Regions from separate parts of the Silvimonas soli genome, predicted to be linked through region 4. Evidence: predicted binding sites of a transcription regulator. Region 4 holds the regulator's gene; each other region holds the start of a gene.
The links. The regulator sigma-54, encoded in region 4, starts transcription at its own class of promoters, with help from an activator protein. The targets are predictions, from matches to a motif close to CTGGCACGCTTCATGCTT.
Positions count from the first base shown of each region.

Region 1 (7,561 bases), 290 kb from region 4:
CTGGCTCAACCACGTTTATCCTCCGGAAATCGGCGCGGCACATCGCTCGGGTGCGATCCACATCCATGATCTGGACATGCTCTCCGGCTATTGCGCCGGTTGGTCGCTGCGCCGCTTGCTGCACGAAGGCTTCAATGGCGTGCCGGGCAAAGTGGACGCCACGCCGCCCAAGCATATGTCCAGCGCCATCGGCCAGATCGTCAACTTCCTTGGCACGCTGCAAAACGAATGGGCTGGCGCGCAGGCGTTCTCCTCTTTCGATACCTATATGGCGCCGTTTATCCGCGTCGACCAGCTCAGCTTCAAGCAGGTCAAACAGTACATTCAAGAACTGATCTACAACCTGAACGTGCCTAGCCGCTGGGGTACGCAGACGCCGTTTACCAATCTGACCTTTGACTGGGTTTGCCCGGAAGATCTGCGCGAGCAAATCCCGTATGTGGGCGGCCAGGAAATGCCGTTCAGCTATGGCGAACTGCAAGCCGAGATGGATATGATCAACCGCGCCTACATCGAAGTGATGATGGAAGGCGATGCGCTGGGCCGCGTGTTCACCTTTCCGATCCCCACCTACAACATCACCAAAGACTTCGATTGGGATCACCCCAACACCGTTTTGCTGTTCGAAATGACTGCCAAATACGGCCTGCCCTACTTTCAGAACTTTTTGAACAGTGATCTGGAGCCGCACATGGTGCGCTCCATGTGCTGCCGTTTGCAGCTGGATTTGCGCGAGCTGCTCAAGCGCGGCAACGGGCTGTTTGGCTCAGCCGAGCAAACCGGCAGTCTTGGCGTGGTGACGCTTAATTGCGCCCGCATTGGCTACGAATTCAAGGGGGATGAAGTCGGTGCTTTTGCCCGCGTAGATGAATTGATGGAACTGGCCAAACAAAGCCTGGAAATCAAACGCAAACTGATCGATCGGCTGATTGCGGGCGGCCTCTATCCCTATACCAAGCGCTATCTTGGTACGCTGCGCAACCACTTCAGCACGCTGGGTGTGAACGGCGTCAACGAAATGATCCGCAACTTCACCTGCGACGAACACGACATCACCACGCCGCGGGGTTACGACTTTGCCAACCGGCTTATGGATCACATTCGTGATCAGATGACGACATTCCAGGAAGAAACCGGCCATCTGTACAACCTGGAAGCCACGCCAGCCGAAGGCACCACCTACCGCTTTGCCAAAGAAGACAAACGCCGTTATCCGGAAATACTGCAAGCGGGCACCGTGGCGCAACCGTATTACACCAACTCCACCCAATTGCCGGTGGGTTATACCGACGACCCGTTCGAAGCGCTGGCGCGCCAGGAAGTACTGCAGCGCAAATACACCGGCGGCACGGTACTGCATCTGTATATGAACGAGGCCATCTCCAGCGCCGACGCCTGCCGCACCTTGGTTAAACGTGCGCTGGCGAATTACCGGCTGCCCTATGTGACGATTTCGCCCACTTTTTCAATCTGCCCCAAGCACGGCTATTTGAGCGGACACCATGAGTTCTGCCCGAAATGTGATGCCGACTTGATTAGCAAAAAGCAGCCCTGCTGCGCCTAGGTTTGCTGCATGTGCATGCAGCGCACGCGGCTGAACGGTTGCCACGGAATTCCAGCCGCGTTCTTTTCTTCTCTTCCAACCCAAAACCCAAGCAATCCTTTGGGCCAGTGATCTAACAGGAGCACGCCATGAACGACCTCAACATCCAGCAACATCTGCACAACGCCACAGCCCAAGCCATTCAGCTCAAAGGTGAAGAACGCACCCGTTGCGAAGTGTGGACACGAGTAATGGGTTATCACCGGCCCGTTTCCGCATTCAATATCGGTAAACAGGGTGAGTTCGCCGAACGCCAATTCTTTACCGAGCAACATTGAATAACATCAAGAGCACACCGATATGACCATGCCAGACGAACACGCGCCTCATCCACCCAAGCTGGGCGGACTTGTGCCGTTCTCCAGTTGCGACTATCCGGGCAAGCTCGCTTGCGTAGTGTTCATCTCTGGCTGCCCCTGGCGTTGTCACTATTGTCATAATCCGCACCTGCAAACGCGCAGCAAAACACCAACCGAACCCGCTTGGGATGATATCGTCAACTGGCTGGAGGGACGCAAAGGCTTGCTGGATGCCGTGGTCTTTTGTGGCGGCGAGCCGCTAACCGAGCGCTGGTTGCCGTTGATGATGGCGCAAGTCAAAGCCATGGGGTTCGAGGTAGCGTTGCATACCGGCGGCGCCTATCCGGAGCGACTGAAACAATGCCTGCCTTATCTGGACTGGGTGGGCTTTGATGTCAAAGCCCCCTTTGCCGAATATGAAGGCGTAACGCAGATTCGCGCAAGTGGCGACCCGGCGCGCGAATCGCTAGGGCTCATACGCGATAGCGGCGTGGCCTATGAGTGCCGCACCACCATCCACCCATCCTTGCTGAACGACGATGCCTTGCTGCGGCTGGCCGGAACATTGGCGGTTTATGGCGTGCAAGACTTCGTGCTGCAACCTTTCCGGCCCAATGGCTGCGCCTCCAGCCAATTGCTGCAACAACCGGCACCAGCCGATTATCCAAGCCCCGTCACTTTGCAGCAGCTAAGTAAACTGGTGCCCGGAACTCGTATAAGGGCGCATTAATCACCGCCCATCTCGTGATTTTTATACACGGCATCATCAGCGCAGCAACGCCTTGATCTAGATCAAAATCACTCGACGACCAAACCCGCAGACTCCCACCCCTCAACAAAGAAAACGCCATTGTGGCGGGAGATCGCATTCATGCTGCACCACACTTTCAAACCGCTGCTCATCAAGGGTAAAGCGCTGCTACCAATCGTGCAGGGCGGGATGGGGGTTGGTATCTCGGCCCACAAACTGGCCGGTGCCGTTGCCAAAGAAGGCGCGCTAGGCACCATCGCTTCTGTTGATCTGCGTCATCATCACCCAGACCTGCTGGAGCAAAGCAAAGCAACAAAAGTTCAAGCCGAACTGGATGCCTTGAACTTTGAGGCGTTAGCTCGTGAAGTAAAGCTGGCCAAGGCCACTGCACAAGGTAACGGTTTGATTGCCGTGAACGTGATGAAAGCGGTTGCTTCCAATACCGACTACGTGCGCGCCGCCTGCGAAGCCGGCACCGACGCCATCGTCATGGGCGCGGGCCTGCCGCTGGATTTGCCGGAAGTCACCGCAGACCACCCGAACGTGGCGCTGGTGCCGATCCTCTCGGACAGCCGCGGCATCAACGTGGTTCTGAAAAAATGGCTCAAAAAGAACCGTTTGCCCGATGCCATTGTGATCGAACACCCGGCCCACGCCGGTGGCCATCTGGGTGCCACCAAGATCGAAGAAATTCATAACGAGAAATTTGATTTCGACCGTGTCCTCACCGAAACCCATCAAATCTTCAAAGACCTGGGTCTGGAAAGCGCACGCATCCCGTTGATCGTCGCCGGTGGCATCAACAGCCACGAAAAAGTACTGCATTATCTGAACAGCGGCGCCAGTGGCGTGCAGTTGGGCACCGCCTTTGCCGTTACAGAAGAAGGCGATGCTCATGCCAATTTCAAAGAAGTGCTGGCCAACGCTCGCGATGAAGACATCGTCGAGTTCATGAGTGTGGCCGGTCTGCCCGCCCGTGCCGTGCTCACACCATGGCTGAAGAACTACATCAATCGCGAAGTGCGTCTGCAATCCAACGCCAAGGCTGATCCGGCCCGTTGCACTCAAGGCATGAACTGTTTGTCGGTCTGCGGCCTGCGCGATGGCTTGGCTAAAGTCGGCCAGTTCTGCATCGACCTGAAACTAGCCGCAGCCATGCGCGGTGAGGTGAACCGGGGCTTGTTCTTCCGCGGCGCCGACAGCCTGCCCTTCGGCAGCGCCATCCGACCGGTGCGTGAGCTGATCGACTACCTACTCACCGGCCAACGCCCGCAAAATCTGGCGGCAATCTGATCGCTCTTTGGCGGGATTCCCAGAGCTATATAAGAGAAATCTGACGAATTAGAGAAATTGAAGGTGACGAAAAACGTCACTTTGATGAGAAAGGCCGGATTGTGCAAACAACCGGCCTTTTGTTTTGCCATAAAATTCCCACCACTCGTCGCCGCCTGGCGCAAACGCCCTGGCACGCAGCCGTAACAAATCCCGTCGCAAATCCACCCATTCCTGCAGGCCCAAAACAAAAAGGGCCAGGCTGAAAGCCTGACCCCTGCTGCATCTGGTGCCGTTGAAGTGAATCGAACACTCGACCTACTGATTACGAATCAGTTGCTCTACCAACTGAGCTACAACGGCAAGAGCCGGCATTATAAGCAACTTTGCAAGGGATACCAACCCGGGCACAATGCGCCGGCGGCATACAGGACACTGGCATGGCTTTTGCTCAATAGCTACTGCGCGGGTACGCCGCACACCAACAAATATTTTTGGAGATTGAACATGCAACGTATGCAAAAGGGTTTTACCCTTATCGAACTGATGATCGTGGTTGCGATTATCGGTATCCTGGCTGCTGTGGCGATTCCGGCTTACCAAAACTACATCATCCGCGCAAAAGTGACTGAAGGTCTGGGTCTGGGTGATGCAGCTAAGACTGTTGTTGCTGATAATGCCGCTAACGCAGCTGCTCAGTTTGACCTCGGGTATCAACCAGTGGGTGCCACTGCAAACGTGACTTCTGTTGCTATTGATGGTACTGGTGCTGGCGGAATCACCATTACCTATACCCCAAGCGCTGGTGGTGTACCTGGTAAGAATACAATTACCCTGACCCCATATTTCAAAGCTGGTGGCACCTCCGCTGCAGCTGGGACCGTATTGACAGCTCTGTCGATTGCAAACGGTGCGATTGTCGTTCCGACCGATGCTATCCAGTGGGATTGCTCCGCAGAGAATCACACAGCCGTAGCTCCAGGCGCAGTTGCAGGTACTCTGCCAGCCAAGTACGCTCCTGCCGCTTGCCGCTAATATGGCGTAGCCCTGTAGCCCTGTAGGGTGCGCATTTATGCGCACCATTACACCCAAACACCCGCTGTATTCCGGCGGGTGTTTTGTTTTATTGGTTTGATGAACGAACCGTCCACTGAACGCGTTCGCACGCGTGGCGTGCAAACCCTACGGGTGCGCATGCATGCGCACCACCACACCCAAACACCCGCTGCATTCCGGCGGGTGTTTTGTTTTGTGGATTTGATTAACGAACCGTCTGCTGAACGCGTTCGCACGCACGGCATGCAAACCCTACGGGTGCGCATGCATGCGCACCACCACACCCAAACACCCGCTGTATTCCGGCGGGTGTTTTATTTTGTGGATTTGGTTAACGAACCGTCCGTTGAACGCGTTCGCATGCACGGCATGCAAACCCTACGGGTGCGCATTCATGCGCAACATTTCGTCCAAACACCCACTGCACTCCGGTGGGCGTTTTGTTTTGTTTTGATTAACGAACTGTCCATTGGACGCGTTCGCATGCTCGGCATGCAAACCCTACGGGTGCGAATCCATGCGCACCCATTACACCCAAACACCCGCTGCATTCCGGTGGATGTTTTGTGTTGTGGATTTGATTTACGAACTGTCCGTTGGACGCGTTCGCATGCATGGCATGCAAACCGTACGGGTGCGCATTTATGCGCACCATTACACCCAACCACCCGCTGCATTCCGGCGGGTGTTTTGTTTTATGGATTTGATGAACGAACCGTCTGCTGAACGCGTTCGCACGCACGGCGTGCAAACCCTACGGGTGCGCATGAATTCGCACCATTACACCCAAACATCCACTGTATTCCGGTGGGTGTTTTGTTTTATGGGTTTGATGAACGAACCGTCCACTGAACGCGTTCGCACGCGTGGCGTGCAAACCCTACGGGTGCGCATGCATGCGCACCACCACACCCAAACACCCGCTGCATTCCGGCGGGTGTTTTGTTTTGTGGATTTGATTAACGAACCGTCCGCTGAACGCGTTCGCATTTATCCCGATTCATCGGGACGCATGGCGTGCAAACCCTACGCGCAATCAACCTTTGGGGAACGGCGAATTGCTAACCTGCGAATATGTCTCGCTATCGCCGTTCGCACACGCCTTCCGCGTCCTGGTTCTTTACGGTGGTTACTTTTCGTCGCCGGAAAATACTGACTGACGAAACGCTTCGCGACGCATTACGGGCCGCAATCCAAAAGGTACGAACAACCCGCCCGTTTGTTATTGATGCCTGGGTTTTGCTGCCAGACCATATGCATTGCATCTGGACATTGCCGGATGGCGATCATGATTACTCCGGGCGCTGGAGCCTAATCAAGAGCATGGCGTCACGTAAGTTGCCGGAATATCACCAACCGGGCTGGATGAGCCAATCCAAAACCAGTCGGCGCGAATCGACCATTTGGCAAAGGCGGTTTTGGGAACATCAATTGCTTGATCAGGCGGATTTTAATCGGCATATGGATTACATCCATCTCAATCCATTGAAACACGGCTTGGTCAGGAGCGTAGCCGATTGGCCTTGGTCGAGCTTCCACAGATATGTGGAGGCCGGAGTTTACCCATTGAATTGGACTCGCGACCATCCGTTGATTGATACCATGGAATGATTGCAAACACGACGTAGGGTTTGCACACGTCGTGTGCGAACGCGTTCAGTGGCAATCGAATACACAACACCGCAAAACATCCATGCATTGCAACGAGTGTTTTGTTTTTGTGACATTGCACGCGTTCGCACGCGGGCGTGCAAACCCTACGAAATATCTTTCGCACCCCATCCCGGAAAATACTTGCGCACCAGCGCGTTCATTTCCAGCTCAAACGCACGCAGCCGTTCCAGTTCGCTCATCGCGGCAATGTCGTCAACGGCAGAAGCAGCGTCTGTGGCAACCGCACCAGTCACCATCCCCGCCCCCGCAGTCGCATTGCTCAAGCGATCGATCACAATAAAGCCGCCAGTCCCACGGCACAGCGCGTAGCTGTCAAACACCACCGGCGCATTGGTTTCTACGGTAACCAGGGCAATCTCGTTTAGCGCGAGCTTTTCGGCAGAGATGTGCGCCAGGGTGTTCACGTCAATGCGATGCTTGATGCTGCGCACGCGGCCGAACACGCTTTTGCCGCCGAGTTTGAACTGGTATTCCTTGCCGGCTTGCAGCGGGGATTCGCTCATCCAGACGATATGGGCGTCGAAGGCCTGGCTGATGGCGGGCTGGATGTCTTGCGCGCGGACCAGCAGGTCGCCACGGCTGACGTCGATTTCGTCTTCCAGCGTGAGCGTCACGGCCTGGCCGGCGAAGGCACTGGGCAGGTCGCCGTCATAAGTGACAATCGCTTTGACTTTGCTGGATTTGCCGGAAGGCAACGCCACCACTTCGTCGCCCGGGCAGACGTGGCCGGCGGCGATGGTGCCGCAGAAACCACGGAAATCCAGATTCGGGCGGTTAACGTATTGCACCGGCAGGCGGAAGGCATTCAGTTTGGCGTGGCGGGAGACTTCGACCGATTCGAGCAGGTTCATCAGCGTGCCGCCGTCGTACCACGGGGTGCGTTCGCTCGGGGTTACAACGTTGTCG
Region 1 covers NZ_CP106736.1:1,962,662-1,970,222, forward strand. The annotation lists gene N7220_RS08990 (ribonucleoside triphosphate reductase) at 1-1,564, shown strand, start outside; gene nrdD (anaerobic ribonucleoside-triphosphate reductase) at 1,693-1,881, shown strand; gene N7220_RS09000 (anaerobic ribonucleoside-triphosphate reductase activating protein) at 1,904-2,632, shown strand; gene N7220_RS09005 (NAD(P)H-dependent flavin oxidoreductase) at 2,777-3,946, shown strand; tRNA gene N7220_RS09010 (tRNA-Thr) at 4,213-4,288, opposite strand; gene N7220_RS09015 (pilin) at 4,433-4,960, shown strand; gene N7220_RS09020 (hypothetical protein) at 4,988-5,707, shown strand; gene N7220_RS09025 (REP-associated tyrosine transposase) at 6,056-6,592, shown strand; gene cysN (sulfate adenylyltransferase subunit CysN) at 6,739-7,561, opposite strand, start outside.
Region 1: N7220_RS09015 (pilin) is a predicted target of sigma-54. The motif match lies at 4,361-4,378, and genes of this name have one in related genera.

Region 2 (7,561 bases), 1.8 Mb from region 4:
GCGCCAGTTGGCCAAACGAAGAAGCGGAAGTTGCGGCAGGAATAGCTGCGGATACTGCGGATGCTGAAGTTGCGGCGAGAATAGTCCCCGCACTTAGCGTAAGGACGGCACCCAATGTGATGCGGTTTAACAGCATGAATTGCACTCGGGCGCGCCCGGCCCCACTTTGGACTGACGGATTATCGGGTAGACACCGGAATCAGAGGCCGCCTGCGCCATGCGTGGCAAGGCGAGCGGCTCTGATCACGTTCTGATGACTATTTATGCAGGCGGCGAATACGTTCGGCTGGGGTGATGATATCGGTCAGACGAATACCGAACTTGTCGTTCACCACCACCACTTCGCCCTGCGCAATCAGACAGCCATTGACCAGCACATCCATCGGCTCGCCAGCCAGACCGTCAAGCTCCACCACCGAGCCTTGCGCCAGTTGCAGCAAGCTACGGATGGCGATCTTGGTTCGTCCCAGCTCCACGGTCAGCGCAACCGGGATATCCAGGATCATGTCGATATTGTTCGGAGTACCTAGTGCGGTAGTCTGGACGGCGTCAAAGCGCTCGAAAATGTCGGCTGCGCTTTTTACGTCTGCAGCCGGTGCGGCGGCCTGACTATCTGCTTCGGCCTGCTCGGCCATGGCGGCAGCCCAGTCGTCCAGCGCCTCTTCGGGCGCGCTATCCTCAGCCATGTGCATCTCCCCGCTCTACATCGCCCGATCCCATCAAGGAGTCGGCGTTATTCAGTATTTTGTTGACTTTCAAAGCGTACTGGCCGTTGAGAATACCATAGTTGCATTCCAGCAACGGCACGCCGTCCACGTCGGCAATGATGGCTTGCGGGATCTCCAGCGAGATCACATCGCCCGATTTGAGGTTGAGAATATCGCCGAGCGTAACCTCGGTATTGCCCAATGTAGCCACCAGATCCACCTCCGCGTTCTGAACCTGCTTTTGCAGCAGTTTCAACCAGCGATTATCGGATTCGATCCGGTCAGCCTGCATGGAGCTGTACAACACGTCGCGAATCGGTTCGATCATGGAATACGGCAGGCAGACGTGGAAATCACCACCGCCAGCGCCGAGTTCAATCTTGAATGTGTAGGCTACGATCACTTCGGTGGGCGTAGCGATATTGGCAAACTGCGTGTTCATTTCGGAGCGTACGTAGCTGAATTCGCACTCGAATACCGGCTTCCACGCTTTGGCATATTCTTCAAACACCACGTCCAGCAAGCGCTGGATAATGCGTTGTTCGGTCGGGGTAAAATCTCGCCCTTCCACCCGCACGTGATAACGACCATCTGAGCCAAACAGATTATCGACCACCAGAAATACGAAGTCCGGATCAAAGATAAACAAGCCGGTGCCACGCAACGGCTTCATCTGGATCAGGTTCAAATTGGTGGGTACAGCCAGATTGCGAATGAACTCGCTGTATTTCTGCACCCGCACCGGGCCAACGCTGATTTCAGCATTGCGGCGCATGAAATTAAACAAGGCAATGCGCAAATTGCGGGCAAAGCGCTCGTTGATGATTTCCAGCGTAGGCATGCGCCCACGCACAATGCGCTCTTGCCGACCAATGTCATAGGCGCGCACGGCACCCGCGTCGAGGTTTTCCTCAACGACGTCTTCCTCTCCGGTCACCCCACGCAAAAGCGCGTCGACCTCTTCCTGGGAAAGAATATCGTCTGCCATTGATACGATCTGTTTACCCGTAAAACCTGCGGTTTACTGCAATTACCAACTGTTATTGCTCGTTATTGCACTGACTATTACTTTTTATTGCCCAATACCGTTATGCGCTATCGCGCCGTTATTGCACGATGAAAGTCGTGAAATTAACGGACAACACACCCTGATCATCGGCATGAACGCCCAGAACTTTATTAATGGCCTGGCGAATCTCATTACCCAGCTTATCGGTACTGTTTGGTGCCTTCATGTCTTCTGGCGTTTTGCTGCGCAAGAGCTTGTTCACTTCGTTCTGCACTTTGGGCAGCAAGTTTTTCAGGTCTTCTTCTGATGCCGCATCCGCAACTTCAACCACAATGTCGGTTTGCAGCATGGTTTGCCCGTCAGGCGAGTTCAGGTTAACCGTGAACTGCGACAGCTTTTCGAAAATCGGGGGATGATCAGTCTTTTTCTTCTCGGCTTTGGCCTTGCTTTGATGGGAGGACGAATCACTACCATCATCTGCGCTGTCCGAGCTGTTATGCATCAGCAGGAAAGCGGCAGCGCCGCCAGCGATGACCAACACCAGGACGACGCCGAGGATAATAAATAACAACAGCTTGGATTTGCCTTTGGGCGCCTTGGCTTCAGCCATAGTTTATTCCGTACGTTTACGTTGCTTGCCTGCGCCCGGCGGATTCAAACGCGCCTGCAGCGATCAGCACTGTATCTGCAGGCCTGGCGCGCACGGCACACCAATCCCGCCTCTCGTTTTTGCATTATCACGTGCCTGGCTTACTGATGCCAGCCGGTTTTCATGCGTGTATCGTTCCAGGTCTTTTTAAATTATTGCAGCGCAGTAAAAGTGACATAAAGCCGCTTTGACCCGGCTTCAACGGTGCCAGACCAACCCACATCGCATTTGCAAGACCTGGCCGGGTTATACCCATAAACCAGACGGAAAACAAGCGGCTACTCCCGCCGTGAAGGCGGGTCTGAAGTAATAAAACGAGCAAGCAAGCGAGCTAGCCGGATTTATCCGCTAACTAGATATATAGATTCAAACCGGAACGCGCGACAGGTACGCGGATTGTGCCGGTTACCGGTGTCAGTGCCGCCTGACTGGCGTCGACGACTCCCCCCCACTGACTGCGCCCCTGATTCTGGCCGTTGCTGCCATCAAACTGGCGTTGCATTTGTTGCTGTTGTGCTTGCTGGTTAAGCGAGTCTGACGCCACCTGCACATTGGTCAGGGTAATGCCCTGATCGGCCAGCAATGCCGACAACCGTGGTGTTGCCGCTGCCAGCGCCTCACGCACACCAGCGTGCTGCGAAGTGAAGATCACGCTCGCCTGGTCTTGCGCCATGGACAAACGCACTTCCATCGGGCCCAGATGCGGCGGATTCAGTTGCATATCCAGTTGTTGTTCTTGCTTGCCAATCATCATCGACACCCGTTGCGCCACGGCGTCGCCCCACTTGTTGTCAGTCACCGGCACGGCGATCTGGTGAACTGCGGTGGTCGGTTTGGCAGTTTGATCCTGATTGGCCGCGATGGGGTGTTGCTGAGTCGCGGCCGTCAATTGCGCCAGCGCGGTGTCGTCCGTATCGCTGGTGGTCGCGGCGCTATTAGCGGCGGCATTTTGCAAAAGCGGCAAGAAATTGCCGTCGGTTGCGGCAATATCCGCCATGGAATTCGCCGCTTTGCCGTCTCCCGCTTTCATATCCTGCAACAGCGCTTTGGCATCGCTCGCCGTTAGTGCGTCGTCGCTAACGCTGCCCTGGTGCGCTGTCAGCATGGCGTTCAGCGAGGCCAGGGCGTCCGTCGAGCTAGTACCAGACGTTGCAGCCGCGGCGGTTGGATCGGTAGGTGTAACGTTGGTGGCGGGCTGCATCAGCATGGCTTGCAACATCGCCAGCCACGACGAGGTATCGCCATCAGTCGCTGTGTTGTCTTTGTCTTGCGCGGCGGCCTCGCGTGCAGCGGCCTTGCTGGCTTTGGCCGCACTATCAGTACTGGCGTCAGCGTTTTGTGCGGCGTCTTGTTTGGCTTGGGTCTGGGCCGGGCTGGGGGATGGTGCCGGCGTTGGAGACGGTGATGGCGCCGGCGCTGGTGTTGCCTTTTTGGCAGTCTGCTGCGCATCGGCCAGCGTTGCGCCAAAGTCTACGCCATTGCTGTGGCCAGCTTGTTGCGTCGCCCCGGCAGAGCTGGCGGAAAACGCTTGAAACGAATTGACAGAGGACGCGGCAGCCATTGGGTAATCCTGAATCTGGGTACAGATTGAAATACGAGTTGGTTCTATAAAAGCAAAACCAATGCCAGGCCCCGCCGCGCCCGCGCTTGCTGCTAAACTTCGGGGCACGCCACAACGGCAAAGTGACAGGGATATCATCGCCAGATGGCAGAAGATTCAGATCTAGAGAAAACAGAACCCGCCTCGGCCAAACGGCTGGAGGAAGCGAAAAAGCGAGGGCAGGTGCCGCGCTCGCAAGAACTGGGTTCGTTTGCGGTGATGATGACCGGCTTGCTCTCGATGATTTCGCTCGGCCCATCGCTGGCTCAGGCGATCACAGGCATTTTCATGCAGGCGTTTACCTTCAACCGCACCATGGCGTCCGACCCCACGCTGCTGTTCCCGTTTCTGACCAATGTGTTTCACATCGCCCTGTTCGCGGTATTGCCGGTCGCTATCGCCTGCGCCATCGCCGGGCTGGTCAGCCCGCTGGTTTTGGGCGGCTGGCTGTTTACCACCGAAACCCTGGCCCCCAATTTCGGCCGATTGAATCCGGCCAAAGGGCTGGGCCGCCTGGTGTCTTTGCGCGCGCTGGTTGACATGAGCAAAGCCATTCTCAAATCCGGCCTGATTGGTGGCGTGGCTTGCCTGGTATTGTGGCGTGAGCGCGATCAATTGCTGCAACTGGCCGTCATGCCGAGCACCGAAAGCTACGGTTATCTGTGGCAGATGACCCGCTATACGCTCACGCTGGTGATTGGCAGCATGGGCTTGATTGCCGGCATCGATGTGCCCTGGCAGTTGTGGGATTACTACAAAAACCTGCGCATGACCAAAGAAGAGGTCAAGCAAGAGAACAAAGAATCTGAAGGCGATCCGCAAGTGAAGGGGCGCATCCGCCAGATGCAGCGCGAAGCCGCGCGCAAGCGCATGATGTCCAAGATTCCCAAAGCCGATGTGGTGGTCACCAACCCGACCCACTATGCCGTGGCATTGCAATACAACGAGCGCATGCGGGCACCGCAGGTCATCGCCAAAGGGGCTTATCTGCTGGCAGAGCGCATTATCGATATTGCGCAGGAAAACAAGGTCACTGTGGTACGTACGCCACCGTTTGCGCGTGCGTTGTATCACCACACTGAACTTGGTCAGGAGATTCCGGCGGCACTGTATACTGCGGCTGCCGAGTTACTCGCATATATCTATCAATTGAAAAACTGGCAAAGCCACGGCGGCCAGGCTCCAACACTGAATACGGATTTGCCGGTGCCAGCCGAACTGGACCCGGAACACTCAAGCCAAGCTGAAAACGGAATCACTTCCTGACCATGAAGTTCTCTGCAAAAGCCACGTCTAGCCATGTGGCGTAAAATCAATGTGGCCGTGCTGGCCGTCCCCATCCTGGTCTTGATGATCCTGGGCATGATGATCTTGCCCCTGCCGCCGCTGGCACTGGATTTCTTTTTCACTTTTAATATTTCGATGTCCATCGTGGTGTTGATGGTCGGTTTGTACACCCGCGAACCACTCGAATTCTCCGCCTTCCCTACCGTTTTGCTGTTTACCACGCTGTTGCGCCTGGCGCTGAACGTGGCCTCCACCAAACTGGTCCTGACTGAAGGCCACAACGGCGCCGATGCCGCCGGTAAAGTGATTGAAGCCTTCGGCCACGTGCTGATCGGTGACAACCTCACCGTGGGTATCGTCGCCTTCGTCATTCTCACCATCATCAACTTTGTGGTGATTACCAAAGGTGCAGGCCGGATCGCCGAAGTGAGCGCCCGCTTCACGCTGGATGCGATGCCCGGTAAACAAATGGCGATTGACGCCGACTTGAACGCCGGTTTGATTGGCGAAGAAGACGCTCGCAAACGCCGCAGGACCATCGCCGAAGAAGCCGACTTTTTCGGCTCCATGGACGGTGCCTCCAAGTTCGTGCGCGGCGATGCGGTCGCCGGTATCTTGATCATGGTGATCAACATTGTGGGCGGCTTGATCGTCGGCATGGTGCAGCATGACATGGCCTTTGCCGACGCTGGCCGCACCTACACGCTGTTGACCATTGGTGATGGCCTGGTTGCGCAAATTCCGTCGCTGATCATCTCGGTTGCCGCCGGTATCGTGGTGTCCCGCGTGGGCACCGACGCCGACCTGTCTCAGCAACTACTCGGACAGTTGTTTGCCCGCCCGCAGGTCATGTATCTCACCGCTGGGGTGATGGGTCTGATGGGGATTATCCCCGGCATGCCCCATCTGGCGTTCCTGACCCTGGCCACCTTGCTGGCCTCGATTGCCTGGACCGTTGAAAACAAGACCAAAAAAGAAGTGGCCACCACGGCGGCAGCGGCCCAGACTGCGGCAGCCGCGGCTGCACCTGCGGCGGCGGCAGAGCAACCGTTGCAGGAAGTCAGCTGGGCCGACGTGCAACCGGTTGATCCAATCGGGCTGGAAGTGGGTTACCGACTGATTCCGCTGGTTGACCGCAATCAGGACGGCGAGTTGCTACGGCGCATCCGTGGCATCCGCAAAAAGATCGCGCAGGACTTGGGCTTTCTCGTCCCGGCCGTGCATATCCGCGACAATCTGGAACTCAAGCCCAATCAATATCGCATTCAGCTCAAGGGCGTGGATGTCGGCGCGGGCGAAGCGTTTGTGGGCCAATGGCTAGCCATTAATCCCGGTAGCGCCAGTGGTCAATTGGCTGGCACTGCTACCAAAGACCCGACCTTTGGCCTGCCCGCTGTGTGGATCGAAAACACGCTGCGCGATACCGCTCAGGCTATGGGTTATACCGTGGTGGATGCGTCCACCGTGGTAGGCACGCATATCTCCAATATTCTGCAAAGCCACGCCGCCGAATTGCTGGGTCGCGAGGAAGTACAGCAGTTGCTCGACCATTTCGCCAAAGAAGCGCCCAAGCTGGTGGAAGACCTGGTACCCAAGCTGGTGCCGGTTGGCACCGTGCAAAAAGTGCTGCAGAACCTGCTGGACGAAGGCATGCACGTGCGTGACCTGCGGACCATTCTGGAAACTTTGGGCGAGCACATCGGCCGCACCCAGGATATCGACGACCTGACCGCCGCCGTGCGGGTTGCGCTGGGCCGCGCCATCATTCACCAGTTATTCCCCGGCGAAAACGAATTGCCGGTGATTACGCTGGAGCCGCAACTAGAGAACATTCTGGTCAGTGCAGCCACCGGCAAATCGCAAGGCGGGCTGGAACCGGGTCTGGCCGAACGCTTGTTGAAACAGGCATCCACAGTGACCGAAGAACTGGAAGCGCAGGGTTTCAACCCGGTGCTCATCACTCCAGGTAATCTGCGCCCGATGTTAAGTCGTTTTTTGCGGCGCTCGATCCCCAATTTGCGGGTGATTGCCCATAACGAAATTCCGGACACCAAGTCGATCCGGATTGTCGGGGTTTTGGGCGCCGGTTAGACCGTTTCAGCCCCGTAGCCCGGATGAAGCACAGCGAGAATCCGGGGAGGCGATATAAATCATCAAGGCTGTGTTGGCCGATGTAGTCCCCGGATTCACGCTTCGCTTGCCATCCGGGCGACGAAAGATACGTGACGAATCTACCCATGCTGAAATTGCATAAAAAAAGGCGCCCAATCAGGCGCCTTTTTTCATAGCCAAACAGAACTGCGCATTAC
Region 2 covers NZ_CP106736.1:3,522,382-3,529,942, reverse strand. The annotation lists gene fliO (flagellar biosynthetic protein FliO) at 1-136, opposite strand, end outside; gene fliN (flagellar motor switch protein FliN) at 258-686, opposite strand; gene fliM (flagellar motor switch protein FliM) at 679-1,695, opposite strand; gene N7220_RS16210 (flagellar basal body-associated FliL family protein) at 1,814-2,326, opposite strand; gene N7220_RS16205 (flagellar hook-length control protein FliK) at 2,718-3,926, opposite strand; gene flhB (flagellar biosynthesis protein FlhB) at 4,071-5,231, shown strand; gene flhA (flagellar biosynthesis protein FlhA) at 5,265-7,343, shown strand; gene htpG (molecular chaperone HtpG) at 7,558-7,561, opposite strand, start outside.
Region 2: N7220_RS16205 (flagellar hook-length control protein FliK) is a predicted target of sigma-54. The motif match lies at 3,977-3,994, and genes of this name have one in related genera.

Region 3 (7,561 bases), 1.1 Mb from region 4:
CCAATCGCCGCGCCTTGATGAACGAACTGCAACGCATGTTTGCTGCGGCCCAGCGCGCCGGACAATATGTGCTGTTGGGTTTTGTCGATCTGGATCATTTCAAACAAATCAACGACAACTATGGCCATGAGGCCGGCGACGCGGTGCTGCGGCAAATCGCCACCCAGTTGCTGCAAGCCGTGCGCGCTGGCGATCTGCTGGCGCGTATCGGTGGCGACGAATTTGTGGCCGTTGGCTTGGGTCCGCATCTTGGCGAATCGGTAGATGAAGCGTTGAACACCTTCAAGTCGCGGCTATTTGACGTAACGCGCGCCAGCATCAGCACGCCCAACGCAACGTTCGACTACGCCGGTGCCAGTGTCGGCGCGATCGCTGTGGACCCAGCCTTTCGCAACCCTTGGGACGCGCTGAGCGAAGCGGATGCGGCTATGTACAAAGTCAAACAGGCCCGCCGCTTGCCAGCCCCAGCCAATCCCTGAGCCCGCATGCGCCTGCGGGTTATTTACCCAAGGCGCATACCGGTTCGCTGATCGGGCACGCCAGCCCCGCTGGTTTGATTGCCGGCCGATACCTGCCCTCTTCTCTCTGACCTAAACAGTCCCGAATTGCCGCGGATGGCTGGTCATACGCTTCAAACCATTCAAAAAAAAGATAAAATAGTAATAACAAATGAATATTAAATTCATTTAAGTTATTAAAAAGTTACGCTACAGTGAGTTGGCTCGGCTGGCGCACCACCGCCTTCGCCGCATCAAGGGCTGATTTCAAACGCTATTCAGCCGCTTTGCTTTGAACATGCGTTTTGCCCCTGTTTGCGAGGAGCCAATATGTCTGCCAACGTTCCGATTCTCACGCTGCATACACCTGACGTCCCCGCCCAGCGGGCCAAAGCCGTGGTGTTTTCTGATCCTGCATCCCACGCCTTGTTCGATATGCTGGCGCGCGTTGGCCCCAGCGAAGCACCGGTGCTGATCGTGGGCGAAACCGGCACCGGTAAGGAAATTCTGGCGCGGCGGCTGCATGAAACCAGCGCGCGCAAAGGCCCGTTTGTGGCGGTCAATTGCGGTGCGATCAGCGAAGCGCTGGCCGAAAGCGAGTTTTTTGGGCATGAAGCCGGATCATTTACTGGAGCGCTGCGCCAGCGCGAAGGCTACTTTGAAGCGGCGCAGGGTGGCACCTTGTTTCTGGATGAAATTGGCGAGTTGCCATTGATTTTGCAAACGCGACTGCTACGCGTGCTGCAAGAAAAAGAAGTGGTGCGGGTTGGCGCGCGCAAACCGATTCCCATCGACGTGCGGATCGTCGCCGCCACCAACGTTGATCTGCAAGCCGCCGTTCTGGCCGGGCGCTTCCGGCGTGATCTGTTGTACCGCATCAATATCATTACGCTGCCGGTGCTGCCCTTGCGCTCGCGCGTGGGAGACATTCTGCCGCTGGCCGATTACTTCCTGAACCACTATTGCGCCCGGCTGGGGCAAGCGGTTCCCCGGTTGAGTGCGGAACTGAAAACGCTGCTGCTGCAACATGGCTGGCCCGGCAATATCCGCGAACTGGAAAACGTTATCCACGCCGCCTTGCTGCTGGCGCACGGCGGTGAAATTCGCCAGGAACACCTGTTGCTGGAGCAAGACCTCGCGACACCCTCCGGTGAGCCAACGCCAACGCACTCAGCCGATCCGGATGCCGAGATTGGTTTGGCGCTAGAAAAAATGTTGAACGCCGCCACGCCCGATTTGTTTACCCGGATGGAGCTGCTGATTGTGCGCACCGCGTTGTCGCGCCACCAGTTCAATCAGGTCCGCACTGCCGAATCACTGGGGATTTCGCGGCATGCTTTGCGTACGCTGATGAAACGGCATGGCTTGTTGCAGCCCGCCGCGCCTGCGCCGGCGCTGTACAGCGAGCAGACCTGGTCCATTGCCAATCTCGCCAGAGCCATCTAACTGGGTCTAGCTCCATCTGATCAAGCTGACGGTACTTCGGCATCACCATTTCGCTTTTCCACTAATACCAATCTGCTCAATAACACCGGGCCGCGCGAACTGTGCCGCCCGGTGTTATTTCATCGGTCAATCAAGCCGCAATGGCCGCTGGGGTTGTATAGCGATTCACAGGCCGCGCCAGACCCAGGCTCTCGCGCAAGGTTCTGCCTTCGTACTCGGTCCGGAACAAACCGCGCCGACGCAGTTCCGGTAGTACCAGCTCGATGAAGTCGTCCAGACCACCCGGCAAGGTCGGAGGCATGACATTGAAACCGTCGGCCGCCTCGTTCTCGAACCACAGTTGCAATTGATCGGCGATCTCTTCTCCGGTGCCTACCAGCGTCAGGTGGCCGCGTGCGCCTGAAATACGCAGATAAAGCTCGCGAATGGTCAGGTTTTCGCGCCGCGCCAGGTCAATCAGCAACGACTGCCGACTCTTGCCGCCGTTGCTTTCCGGCAGTTCTGGCAACGGGCCGTCCAGCGCGTAACCAGTCAGGTCAAACCCTCCCAGCATGCCGGACAACAAAGCCAGGCCCACCGAAGGATGGATCAACTCCTGCAGTGCCTTGTATTTGGCCTGGGCTTCTTCGCGGGTCCGGCCCACCACCGGAAAAATCCCCGGCAGGATTTTCAGCTCGTCCGGGCTGCGGCCATATTTGGCAAGGCGGCCTTTCACATCTCGATAAAACGCCTGGGCGTTTTCCAGCGTGAGTTGCGCAGTAAAGATGACCTCGGCGGTACGCGCCGCCAGCTCCTTGCCGGGCTCGCTGGAACCCGCCTGCACGATCACCGGGTATCCCTGCACCGGACGAGCAACATTTAACGGCCCGCGCACGCGGAAATGCTTGCCCTGATGATCCAGCACATGCAGTCGTTCCGGATCAAAAAACACGCCGGAAGCTTTGTCACGAATGAACGCGTCGTCTTCCCAGCTATCCCACAAGCCGGTGGCCACGTCGATAAATTCCTCGGCACGGGCATAGCGATCCGCGTGGGCTACGTGTGCATCCAGACCAAAGTTGAACGCTTCGGCTGCATTGGCAGAAGTCACCAGATTCCAGCCAGCGCGGCCATTACTCAGGTGATCGAGCGAGGCAAATTTGCGCGCCAGATGATAGGGCTCGTTATAGGTCGTGGTGACAGTGGCAATCAGCCCGATGTGTTCGGTCACGGCGGCCAGCGCGGATAACAGCGTCACTGGTTCAAAGTGATCGGACTGCGCGCCGCGGCTTTGTGCTTCTTGCTGAGGACCACCGTTCCAGACCGCTGCGCTGTCGGCAAAGAATACGGCGTCGAATTTGGCCCGCTCGGCCGCCTGGGCGATCTGTTTGAAATGATCAAACCGGATGCCGCCATCGGCGCGGGAATCAGGGTGGCGCCATGCGGCTACGTGATGGCCTGCGGTCATCAGGAAGGCATTCAGTTTCAGTTGTCGTTGGCTCATTGGAATTTTTCCATGGTTTTAGCGGCCCGCTTTAACGGGCAGCCCAATGCAGATCGGAAGCAGATCAGAAGCATGTGAGGCATGCAGTTCTTTGCTTAAAACGGACGGCTGCCCGCCAGGCTCACGCGCTTGAGCACGCGACGTTCTTCAGGCGAAAACGCCGTGCGCGAATGCAAGGTGGCCTGGTTATCCCAATACACGATGTCGCCCACTTCCCAGTCATGCTCGTAGCGGTATTTGGGGTTCTGCAGATGCTGGCGCAGCCGGGCGATCAGCGCCTGTCCGTGCTGCGGGTCAATACCAGGCAGCTCGACCTCGGTATGGGTGCTCAGAAACAGCACCTTCTTGCCGCTGGATGGATGAGTACGTACCAGCGGATGCGGAAAGCCATGGCTGGTCGGAGTCAGATCCGGCGTGCGATACAAGCGGCGCGGCAGGTCACGGGGATGAGTAAACGGGTTGTAGGTAATGAGTTGCAGCTGGTCAATTTCGTTGCGGGTGGCTTCGTCCAGATCGGCGTATGCCCGGGCGATGTTATACCAACTGGTTCTGCCACCGCTTTGCGGGACTTCCAGTGCATACAGGAGCGAGCCTGCCGACGGCAGCGGCGTCCACTGGTGGTCAATATGCGGGGTCAGTTCGCCACTGCCGGTGTAGCCGCCATCCTGATTGGAGACCGGCACCACATCGGGCGGGGTGCCGCCAGTACCGGAAGCCAGCACCGGGATATCTTCCGGCGGCCGGAACACCGATCCGAAGTAGGTGCTGAAGGCCAGGAAGTGATCGTCGTTCAACTGCTGCTGTTTGAAAATCAGAATGTGATGGTTATCCAGCGCCTGCTTTAGACGCAAGACCAGATCGGACGAGAGCGGGCGATTCGCATCCAGCCCGGTTACGACTGCGCCCAGCGGCCCACCCGTTGCGCTAATGCTGACGTCGGCCGGGGTCTGGATTGCCGGGCGGTCCAGCTTAGCCAGTTTGTGAAAAGCCTGCGCCAGAGGTGTGGTCAGGGTAGAAACAGCGGTCATGTGTGGTGTCCTTATGCACTACTTGGATAAAACGAAAGAGCTTTAGAATTTTTACTCATGACGTGTCTCTGCAGAAACCGTGCCAGCACGCCAACCCGCACCCAGCCAAGGTATTGCCGTGTCGGGATGTATCTGGCCGCACAGTTGACGCAGCAAATTGCGCGATTTCAAACAGTGGCAACTCTTTAGGTGGCCGGTTTGACTGGCTGATTTCGCACAGCCTGCGCGCCAGATTGCTGGCAATGCGCCCAGCCACTGCCTCTGGTGCCCGGATTACCCAGTGCCTGCTACGCTGGCATGACTTCTGCTCAGAAGCGATGACTTGAACACCAGCCCCGATCCCAAAAAACCATAACCGGCTGGCCTCACCGTCACCGCACTAACAGTCCTCAATCTGGCAACGGGCCCATCCGTCTGGCCAGCACCGTCCTGTGGAGCATGAGTCAATGAGTGAACGCAAACTGCACCTTGGTGCTTTTATCCAGGCCACTGGTCATCACATCGCCGCGTGGCGGCATCCGGGTTCGCAAGCGGACTCCGGAACCAACATCGACCACTACCAGGAAGTGGCGCAGACCGCCGAGCGCGGCAAGTTTGATCTGGTGTTTCTGGCCGACAGTCCGGGCATTTATGAACGCGGTGACAACGAAGCGCGCGGCCGCTATGGCCGTATCGCCCATTTCGAGCCGGTAACTTTGTTTGCGGCGCTGTCGGCAACCACCAGCCACATCGGCTTTGTCGCCACCGACTCCACCACCTACAACGAGCCATATTTGCTGGCCCGAAAATTTGCCTCGCTGGATCATTTATCCAAAGGACGTGCGGCGTGGAACGTGGTTACCACCGGCAATGAAGCCGCCGCCGGTAACTTTGGCAAGGCCGAACACCTGGCACATGCGCTGCGTTACGAGCGCGCCGAGGAATTCCTCGATGTGGTCAAAGGCCTGTGGGACAGCTTTGACGACGACGCTTTCCTGCGCGACAAAACCAGCGGCGTTTATTTTGACGCGGACAAACTGCATACGCTCGATCACCAGGGCAAGCATTTTTCCGTCACCGGTCCGCTCAATATCTCGCGACCACCACAGGGTTATCCGGTGATTGTGCAGGCCGGCGCGTCCGAAGCCGGGCGTGAACTGGCGGCGCGTACCGCCGAAGTCATCTTTACTGCCTGGCAAACCCTGGAAGAAGCCCAGACGTTTTATCGCGACGTTAAAGGACGTCTGGCCAAATATGGCCGCAACCCGGACGAGCTGAAGATCATGCCGGGTTTGTCGCCGGTGATCGGGCGCACCCAGGAAGAAGCCGAAGCCCGCTACCGCGAGTTGCAGGAGCTGATTCACCCTGCGGTCGGGATATCGATAGTGCAACGGTTCTTTCCGGATGTAGACCTCAGCCAGTACGACCTGGACGGCCCGTTACCCGCTTTTGCCACGCAAACCAACGGCAATACCAGCCGCCTTGCGCTGGTATCCGAACTGGCGCGCCGTGACAACCTGACCCTGCGGCAGTTATACGAAAGCCTGGCCGGGGCACGCGGGCATCGCGTAGTGGTAGGAACCCCAGCCAGCATCGCCGATGAAATCCAGGCATGGTTCGAAAACGAGGCCGCCGACGGTTTCAATATCATGCCGCCGGTACTGCCACAGTCACTCAACGAGTTTGTTGATCTGGTCATTCCGGAACTGCAAAAGCGTGGCTTGTTCCGCACTGAATACACCGGCAAAACCTTGCGTGAAAATCTGGGCTTGCCACGTCCGCTCAGCCGCTACGCGCAATCAGGCGAAGAACGCCTGCGTGCCTGATCACTTGTCTGCGCGGCCAGACAGGCGTTTGGCCGCAAACTTCTGGAGCATCTGATGGACCTGCAACTTCAAGGAAAACGCGCGATTGTCACCGGCGGGAGTCGCGGCATAGGCAAGGCTATCGCCCGGCAACTGGCGCTGGAAGGCGCTGATGTGGTGATCGCCGCGCGTGGTCAGGAGGCCTTGCAAGCCACTGCCAAAGAGCTGGCGGCGCTGACGGGGCGCACGATTGTGCCGGTGGTGACGGATACCGGCAGCACCGATTCGGTGAACGCGCTGATTGCCCACGCGGTTGAAGCGCTGGGCGGAGTGGATATTCTGGTCAACGCCGCTGCGCTGCCGGGCGGTATTTCAACCGCCACGGGTATCGCTGAAGTGATCGATGCCGAAGCCTTGCTGGATATCGACATCAAGGTGATCGGCTATCTGCGGACCGCGCGGGCAGTGGCGCCGCACCTGTTGGCCAATGGCTGGGGGCGTATTATCAATATTGGTGGTTTGGCGATTCACCGCACCGGGCGGCCAGTGGCAACCTTGCGCAACGTGGGCGTAGCGGCGGTGACCAAAAACCTGGCAGATGAACTGGGCCCGCAAGGCATCAATGTAGTGGCAGTGCATCCTGGTTTAACCCGCACCGAGCGCACTGACAGTGCGGCTGCGGCGCGCGCGACATCTGGCAACACCATTGGCCGCATTGTCGACGCGGGCGAAGTGGCAGACATCGTGGCGTTTCTGGCCTCGCCGCGCAGTGTAGCCATCAATGGTGATGCCATTGCGGTTGGTGGCGGCAGTCCAGGCACCATCCATTATTGAAGCTGGCGAAGTTTTCACCTGACGTATCTGGAGAACCCCATGTCCATTCCCACAACCCGCTTTGGCAATACCGGCCTCACGGTCTCGCGCCTGGCGCTGGGCACCATGACATTTGGTCTGCAAACCGATGCCGAAACCTCTTTTCGCATTCTGGATCGCGCTGCGGCAGCGGGAATCAACCTGTTCGACACCGCCGACGTTTACCCTCTGGGCGGCAGCCTGGAAACAGTGGGCCGAACAGAAGAAATTGTCGGTAACTGGCTTAAGCATCGGCGCCACGATTTTGTGCTTGCGACCAAAGCAGTCGGAAAAGTGGGGCCGAATGCGTGGGATCAGGGTGCCTCGCGCAAGCATTTGCTGAGTGCGGTGGAGGCTTCTCTCAAACGGCTGGGCACGGACTATATCGATCTGTACCAGTTGCACTCTGACGACCCGGACACACCGCTGGATGAAACCATCCGGGCACTGGATGATCTGGTACGCAGCGGC
Region 3 covers NZ_CP106736.1:2,761,740-2,769,300, reverse strand. The annotation lists gene N7220_RS12680 (sensor domain-containing diguanylate cyclase) at 1-479, shown strand, start outside; gene N7220_RS12675 (sigma-54 interaction domain-containing protein) at 828-1,943, shown strand; gene N7220_RS12670 (LLM class flavin-dependent oxidoreductase) at 2,074-3,426, opposite strand; gene N7220_RS12665 (TauD/TfdA dioxygenase family protein) at 3,522-4,454, opposite strand; gene N7220_RS12660 (LLM class flavin-dependent oxidoreductase) at 4,901-6,259, shown strand; gene N7220_RS12655 (SDR family NAD(P)-dependent oxidoreductase) at 6,314-7,072, shown strand; gene N7220_RS12650 (aldo/keto reductase) at 7,112-7,561, shown strand, end outside.
Region 3: N7220_RS12665 (TauD/TfdA dioxygenase family protein) is a predicted target of sigma-54. The motif match lies at 4,523-4,540, and genes of this name have one in related genera.

Region 4 (7,561 bases):
ATCAACTTCTGTCCCAAGTACAACAACAAAAACAACACCACCACAATCTTCAGCGCGGCGAAACCCAGCGCGTAGAACATCTCTCCGGCCGGGCGACTCAGGGCCGGGATCATGATCAGCAGAGGCACCACCGCCAGATCCTGAAACAACAGCACGCCAATGGCGTTCTGGCCATGTGGCGCGTTCAGTTCATTGCGCTCAGCCAGCAGCTTGGAGACCATCGCAGTGGACGACATCGCCAATGCGCCACCCAGTGCCAAGCCGGTCTTCCAGTCGCCGCCGCCTATCAACGTCACCGCGCAAACCAGCAGCGCCGTAGCCACTACCTGACTGGCACCCAGCCCGAATACCACCCGCCGCATCGCCATCAGACGGGCCAGATTGAATTCCAGACCAAGGGTAAACATCAGGAATACCACACCGAATTCGGCCAGGTGTTCGGCGCCGGTGGAGCTGTCAATAAAGCCCAAGGCATGCGGGCCAATAAGCATGCCCACAACCAGATAACCCAGCATGGCCGGGAGTTTCAGGCTGCGGCAGGCCACCACGGTCAGCACGGCTGCGGCGAGCAAAAGAAGCAGGGAAGTGAGGTGAATGGCGATTCTCGATGTCGATAATTGTGGGCTTTAGTATAGTGAAACAGCATACCGGCGAGCCTGCCATGTAACAACGTCGCTAGCAGATTCCATGCCCGGTCTTTTATACTTGATCGCCATGAGCCCCAAAGACACCTCCCGTTTTCTCGCCCGCGCCCGCCATGTGCTGGCGATTGAAGCCGCCGCCATCGAGCATATCTCGCAACGGCTGGACGAACGTTTCAGCCAGACCTGTGAACTGATGCTGGCCTGCAAAGGTCGCGTCGTCGTCACCGGCATGGGCAAATCCGGCCATATTGCGCGCAAGATTGTCGCCACCATGTCCAGTACCGGCACGCCCGCGCTGTTCTTGCATCCGGCAGAAGCCGCGCATGGCGATCTGGGCATGATTACGCCCCAGGACGTGGTGCTGGCACTGTCGTACTCCGGCGAATCAGACGAGTTGCTGACCATTTTGCCCAGTCTGAAGCGCTTGGGCGTGCCGCTGATTGCCATGACCGGTAACGGCAAATCCACCCTCGCCCGCGAAGCGCATATCTGGCTGGATTCGGCCGTGGAACAAGAGGCCTGCCCGCTAAATCTCGCCCCCACCGCCAGCACTACAGTGGCTTTGGCGCTGGGCGATGCTTTGGCTGTTGCCATGCTGGAAGAGCGCGATTTTGGTGCAGAAGACTTCGCCCACTCCCATCCGGGTGGCAGCCTTGGGCGACGCTTGCTGATTCGCGTGAGCGACGTCATGCGCCACGGCGACGACTTGCCCATCGTGCAGGAAGACACGCCATTACGCGATGCACTGATGGAAATCAGCCGCAAAGGCCTGGGCATGACCGCAGTCATGAATCCGCAGAACCAGTTGGTAGGGATTTTCACCGACGGTGATCTGCGTCGCGCGCTGGACCGTGGCGTGGACGTACATCACACGCGAGTACTTGAAGTGATGACGCCCAACCCCATCACCATAGAAGCGGGTAAATTGGCCGCACAGGCGGTATTGATCATGGAAGAGCGCCGCATTGGCGCTTTGCTGGTCACCGATAGCGGCAAGCTCGCTGGCGCTTTGAATATGCACGATCTGCTGCGCGCACGCGTAGTCTGACTGGCACCGAACAGGGAACACCATGAACCACCAAGCAGCAAAAGCCGTACGCCTGATGATCTTTGACGTCGATGGTGTCATGACCGATGGCAGTCTGTTTTACAACGACGCCGGTGAAGAACTCAAAGCATTCAACTCGCTCGATGGCCACGGCATTCGCATGCTGCAAGACAGCGGCGTCAAGGTGGCAATCATTACCGGGCGCAAATCGCAACTGGTGGCCCATCGCGCGCGCAATCTGAATATTGAACTGCTGTACCAGGGTGCGAATGACAAGCTGGAAACGTTTGGCGAACTGCTGGCAGCCACCGGCCTGACCGCCGAACAATGCGGCTATATGGGCGATGACGTCATTGACTTGCCGGTGATGCGCCGAGTGGCGTTTGCCATTGCCGTGCCAGACGCGCCGGAAATCGTGCGCGACAACGCTCACTACATCACCAGCAAACACGGCGGTCACGGCGCAGTGCGTGAAGCCTGTGAATCCATCATGCGTGCACAAGAAACGCTGGATGGTATCCTCGCGTACTATTTGCGCTAAGGACGGCCAGTGAATTCTTTGTCTTCGCGACTCTTGCCGTTGGTGTTGATTGTGTTCCTGGCGCTGCTGGTGTGGGGACTGAACTCTGCCGCAACCTTGCCGGCACTGGACAACCAACGGCTGGTGGATGAGCCGAATTTGATAGCCAACAACACCCATACCGTGCGCTTTGACGAACTGGGTCGGCCGTTCGAGCGACTGGACGCCGACAAAGTCAGCCATTACGAAGAAAACGACAGCGCCTGGTTCGACAATCCGCACCTTGTGTCTACTGCACCGGGCAAACCGCGGGTCGACCTCGTTACCACGCGCGCGCAATCGATCAACAAAGGCGAAAAATTGTGGATGCCCGAACCCACCACGATGACGCGCCAGCCAGATGCACAGCACGCGCAAATGGTCATTCACGGTCGGGAAATCTGGTATCAACCCAAACCCGGTGACGCCTGGTCGGAAGCCCCGGTCGATGCCGACATGGGTGCCTACCACGCCAAGGGTGTTGGCTTTCAAGCCGACCTTGCTGGCCAGACCCTTTTAGTTAAATCCAGAGTGAGCACCACTTATGTCCCTGCGCAACGCAGCAGTAAATAGCGTCCTGACAATCAGCCTGGCGCTGGGGGCAACTGCCGCCCTGGCCTCAACGGCTGATCGTGAAAAGCCGATGAAAATTGAAGCTGATTCGGCCACTTACGACCAGAAAGCCAATACCGGTGTGTACACCGGCAACGTGGTTGTCACGCAAGGCACCATGACGCTGCGCTCGGACAAGCTGGTGATCCATCAAGACGCGGATGGCATGCAATATTCGCAAGGCGATGGCAAACCAGTGAAATTTCGCCAGCAGGCAGATGATGGTGAATGGGTTGATGCTGAGTCACTGCATTACGATTACAACCAGAAAACCGGCATGCTGGTGCTGACCAACAGTGCCTGGGTGCGCAAGAACCAGAACGAAGTGTTTGGGGACATCATCACTTACAACCTGAACAACGACCAGTACACCGCCAACAGCACCAAGTCCGGCGCCGGTCGCGTCAATGTGACGATCGTTCCGAAGAAAAAAGACGCCAGTGCCGCTGCCACCACCAAACCGGCGGCAACCAAGGCCAGTGCAGTCACCGCAAGCGGGGCCCAATGAAGCCCTCCCGATCACTCGATAACAACGGCCCGGCCACTCAACCCATGACTGCATCCCTGAACGCTTCCGGTTTGATGAAACGCTACGGCAAACGCACCGTGGTACGTGACGTAGCCATTCGAGTGGATGCGGGAGAGGTCGTCGGTTTGCTTGGCCCTAACGGCGCGGGCAAAACCACCAGCTTTTATATGATTGTCGGGATGGTCGCTGCCGATGGTGGCGAAATCACCCTGAATGGCCAGGACATCAGTCGCCTGCCGATGCACCAGCGCTCAGAACTGGGCTTGGGTTATCTGCCGCAGGAAGCTTCGATTTTTCGCAAGATGACGGTCGCCCAGAACATTCTGGCTGTGCTGGAACTGCGCGAGAAAAACGCCACCCGCCGCGCCGAAAGACTGGACGAATTGCTGCATGAATTGCACATTGCCCATCTGCGTGACAGCGGCGCCATGAGTTTGTCTGGCGGCGAGCGGCGACGTGCCGAAATCGCCCGCGCACTGGCTGCTGATCCGCGCTTTATTTTGCTGGACGAACCCTTTGCCGGAGTCGATCCGATTGCGGTGATGGACATCCAGCGCATCATTGCTTATCTGCGCGACCGTGGTATCGGCGTGCTGATTACCGACCATAACGTGCGCGAAACGCTGGGGATTTGTGATCGGGCGTACATTATCTCTGAAGGCTCCGTGATGGCATCCGGGCATCCAGCCGAAATCATTGCCAACGAACAAGTGCGCAAGGTTTACCTGGGCGAACATTTCCGCATGTAACCGCGCCATGCCTAAAGCGCCGATCAACCGCCACCCTCTTTGTCTGGATATAAACGCAGCATGAAGCAATCCCTTCAACTGCGTCTTTCGCAGCAACTGAACCTCACCCCGCAGCTGCAGCAGTCAATCAAGCTGTTGCAGCTGTCCACACTCGATTTTCAGACGGAAATCGAGCGTTACCTGCTGGAAAATCCGCTGCTGGAACAAGATGGTGGCGGCAGTAACCCTTCCGACAGTCCCGAACCTGTTTCCGGCGAGAGCGACAGCACCCCGCAAGAACCGGCCTACGATGGCAGCGGCGACGACATGAACTGGGGTAGCGGCACCGGCAATGCGCGCAACGGTGACGATGATGACGACTTCGATCCGGCCACCCAGGTCGCCAAAGAGCTGACGCTGCGCGAGCATCTGCTGGATCAAGCGGGGGTGCTGCGTTTGCCCGAGCGCGACCATGCTGCCCTGGCTTTCATGATCGACGCAGTGGACGATGAGGGATTTTTACCAATGTCCCTCGAAGAATTACTGGAACAAATCCCGCCGGAGATCGTCACACATCTGGAGCTTGAAATTGATGACCTGGCCGTAGCACTGGCCAGACTCAAGCAGTTTGATCCCGTTGGGGTGGGTGCCCGCAATACTGCGGAGGCTTTGGGCCTGCAGTTGCGCCTGGTTGCACCTTCTCCCGCTTGCGAGCTGGCACGACAGATCGTCGGACAACATCTCGATTTATTGGCCGGGCGTGACTACACTAAGCTCAAAAGGTTACTGAAATGTGACGACGCGGCACTGAAAGCCGCGCAAAGTGTGATCACCAGTCTGAATCCGCGCCCGGCAGCACAATGGGCGGCATTGACACCACGTTACGTTGTACCTGACGTACTGGTGCAAAAGATCAAGGGGCAATGGCAGGTGAGACTCAATCCAGCCGCGATGCCGCGGTTGCGCATCAATCAAGTCTATGCAGATATCCTGCAACGTAGCGAAGGCGGTGTGCTGGCGCGCGAGTTGCAAGAAGCCAAATGGCTGGTGAAAAGCGTGCAACAACGCTTTGAAACCATTCTGCGGGTCGCTCAGGCCATCGTTGAACGCCAGCGTGCGTTTTTCGAACATGGTGAAGTCGCCATGCGCCCGCTCGTCCTGCGCGATATCGCCATGGAACTGGATCTGCATGAATCCACCGTGTCCCGCGTTACTACCCAGAAATACATGACCAGCCCACGTGGCTTGCTGGAGTTCAAATACTTCTTCGGCAGTCACGTTGACACCGAAGCCGGTGGCGAATGTTCGGCCACCGCCATCAAAGCGCTCATCAAACAGATGATCCAGAACGAAGACAAAACCCGGCCGCTCTCAGATAGCGCCATTGCCGAAGCTTTATCCGGGCAAGGGATCGTGGTTGCGCGGCGAACCGTTGCCAAGTACAGGGAGGGCATGAACGTTCCACCCGTCAATCTGCGCAAAAACCTGTAGCCCTTATCGGTGCAGTGTCTTAATGGCTTACCAGAAGGAGAATGCCATGAACCTCAACATCAGCGGACATCACGTTGAAGTGACCCCGGCCTTACGGGAATACGTTACCAGCAAGCTCGACCGGATAACGCGACACTTCGACCAGGTTGTAGACGTCAGCACGATTCTGTCTGTAGAAAAATTGCAGCAGAAAGCCGATGTCACAGTGCGGGTTCGCGGAAAAGACATCCACGTTGAGGCATCAGACAAGGATATGTATGCGGCCATTGATTTACTGGTCGACAAACTTGATCGGCAGATTGTGAAACACAAAGAATGCTTGATGGATCATCGCGGCGAAGCGATCAAACATCAGCAAACCGTCGAAGAGGAATGACTTTCCGGCATTAACCAGTCCTTTGATACAACAAACGGGAGCCAATAATACTGGTTCCCGTTTTTGTTTATGCATTCTGGGCGGTACAATAGTATTGGTTGTGCAGTGCAATGGCACGTTAATGGGGCAAGATTGCACTGTCCTGGCTAATAAATTGCGCAATACTTATCAAATAGCACCGTAAATGCGGTGTGGTTCGCAGTTCCAGTGAGCACTATCCAGACCGGTGAATAGAGCAAAAGCAGCCATCGGAATTCGTCACAGGTGGGGCGCGCAGGATACGCCCGCCGCTTTGGTCAGTGAGTCGGCAACACGATGAGTCTGATATCCAGAATTCTGCCCGCCAATAATGTGTTTCTAGATTTGGACGTGGGCAGCAAGAAACGTGTTTTCGAACAGGTGGGGATACTGTTCGAGAATAGTCACGCCATTGCGCGCAGCGTTATTTTCGATAGCCTGTTTGCCCGCGAAAAACTCGGCTCAACCGGCTTGGGCCAAGGTGTGGCAATTCCACACGGCCGCATCAAAGGTCTGAAAGAAGCCAGCGGCGCGTTTATCCGGCTAAAAAGCCCGGTGCCTTTTGATGCGCCGGATGGCAAGCCCGTGAGCCTGGTCTTTGTGTTGCTGGTTCCCGCTGCTGCCACCGACCTGCATTTGCAGATATTGTCCGAGCTGGCCCAGCTCTTTTCTGATAAAACCGTGCGCGAACAACTTGCAACGGCCAGCGACGTGGACGCGGCCTGGAAACTGATTTCCACCTGGGAACCGTATGCCGCAGATTACCGTTAGACAGCTGTTCATCGATAATGCGGAAAAGCTCAGGCTCACTTGGGTAGCAGGTCAATCCGGTGCCAACAATCTGCTCACCAATGATGCCGCCGAACAAAAGCCGCGTCTGGCACTGGTTGGTCACCTGAACTTCATTCACCCCAACCGCGTGCAGGTTTTGGGGATTGCCGAAGTCAATTATTTTGCCGGTCTTAGCCCCGAGGCCCAGAAAGATTCGGTCGAACGCCTGTTTGCCAATGAAATGGCACTGATGGTGGTTGCCAATGGCCAGCCCGTGCCCGACACCTTGCGTGAAGGTGCCGAACGTCACCACGTACCGCTGCTGACCTCCACCGAACAATCGCCATATTTGATGGACGTGCTGCGCTATTACCTGGCCAAGGCACTCGCGGTTTCCACCCACTTGCATGGCGTGTTTCTGGACGTGCTGGAAGTGGGCGTATTGCTGACTGGCGAGTCGTCGATGGGTAAGAGCGAACTGGCACTGGAGCTGATCTCACGCGGCCACGGTCTGGTGGCCGACGATGTAGTTGAGGTTTATCGCACCAACCCGGAAACACTGGAAGGTCGCTGTCCGCCGATGCTGCGCGATTTTCTGGAAGTACGGGGGATCGGCGTGCTCAATATCCGCACCATTTTCGGCGAAACTGCCGTGCGCCCCAAAAAGACGCTCAAGCTGATCGTGCATCTGGCCAAAGCGGGCGGCGAAACGCTGGCGCCAATTGATCGGCTGCAAATGCAGGCGGCCACGCAGGAAATCCTCGGCGTGCAAATCCGCAAACTGG
Region 4 covers NZ_CP106736.1:1,673,064-1,680,624, forward strand. The annotation lists gene N7220_RS07655 (monovalent cation:proton antiporter family protein) at 1-572, opposite strand, end outside; gene N7220_RS07660 (KpsF/GutQ family sugar-phosphate isomerase) at 688-1,692, shown strand; gene N7220_RS07665 (KdsC family phosphatase) at 1,715-2,233, shown strand; gene lptC (LPS export ABC transporter periplasmic protein LptC) at 2,243-2,824, shown strand; gene lptA (lipopolysaccharide transport periplasmic protein LptA) at 2,796-3,371, shown strand; gene lptB (LPS export ABC transporter ATP-binding protein) at 3,416-4,141, shown strand; gene N7220_RS07685 (RNA polymerase factor sigma-54) at 4,202-5,611, shown strand; gene hpf (ribosome hibernation-promoting factor, HPF/YfiA family) at 5,658-5,987, shown strand; gene ptsN (PTS IIA-like nitrogen regulatory protein PtsN) at 6,303-6,776, shown strand; gene hprK (HPr(Ser) kinase/phosphatase) at 6,757-7,561, shown strand, end outside.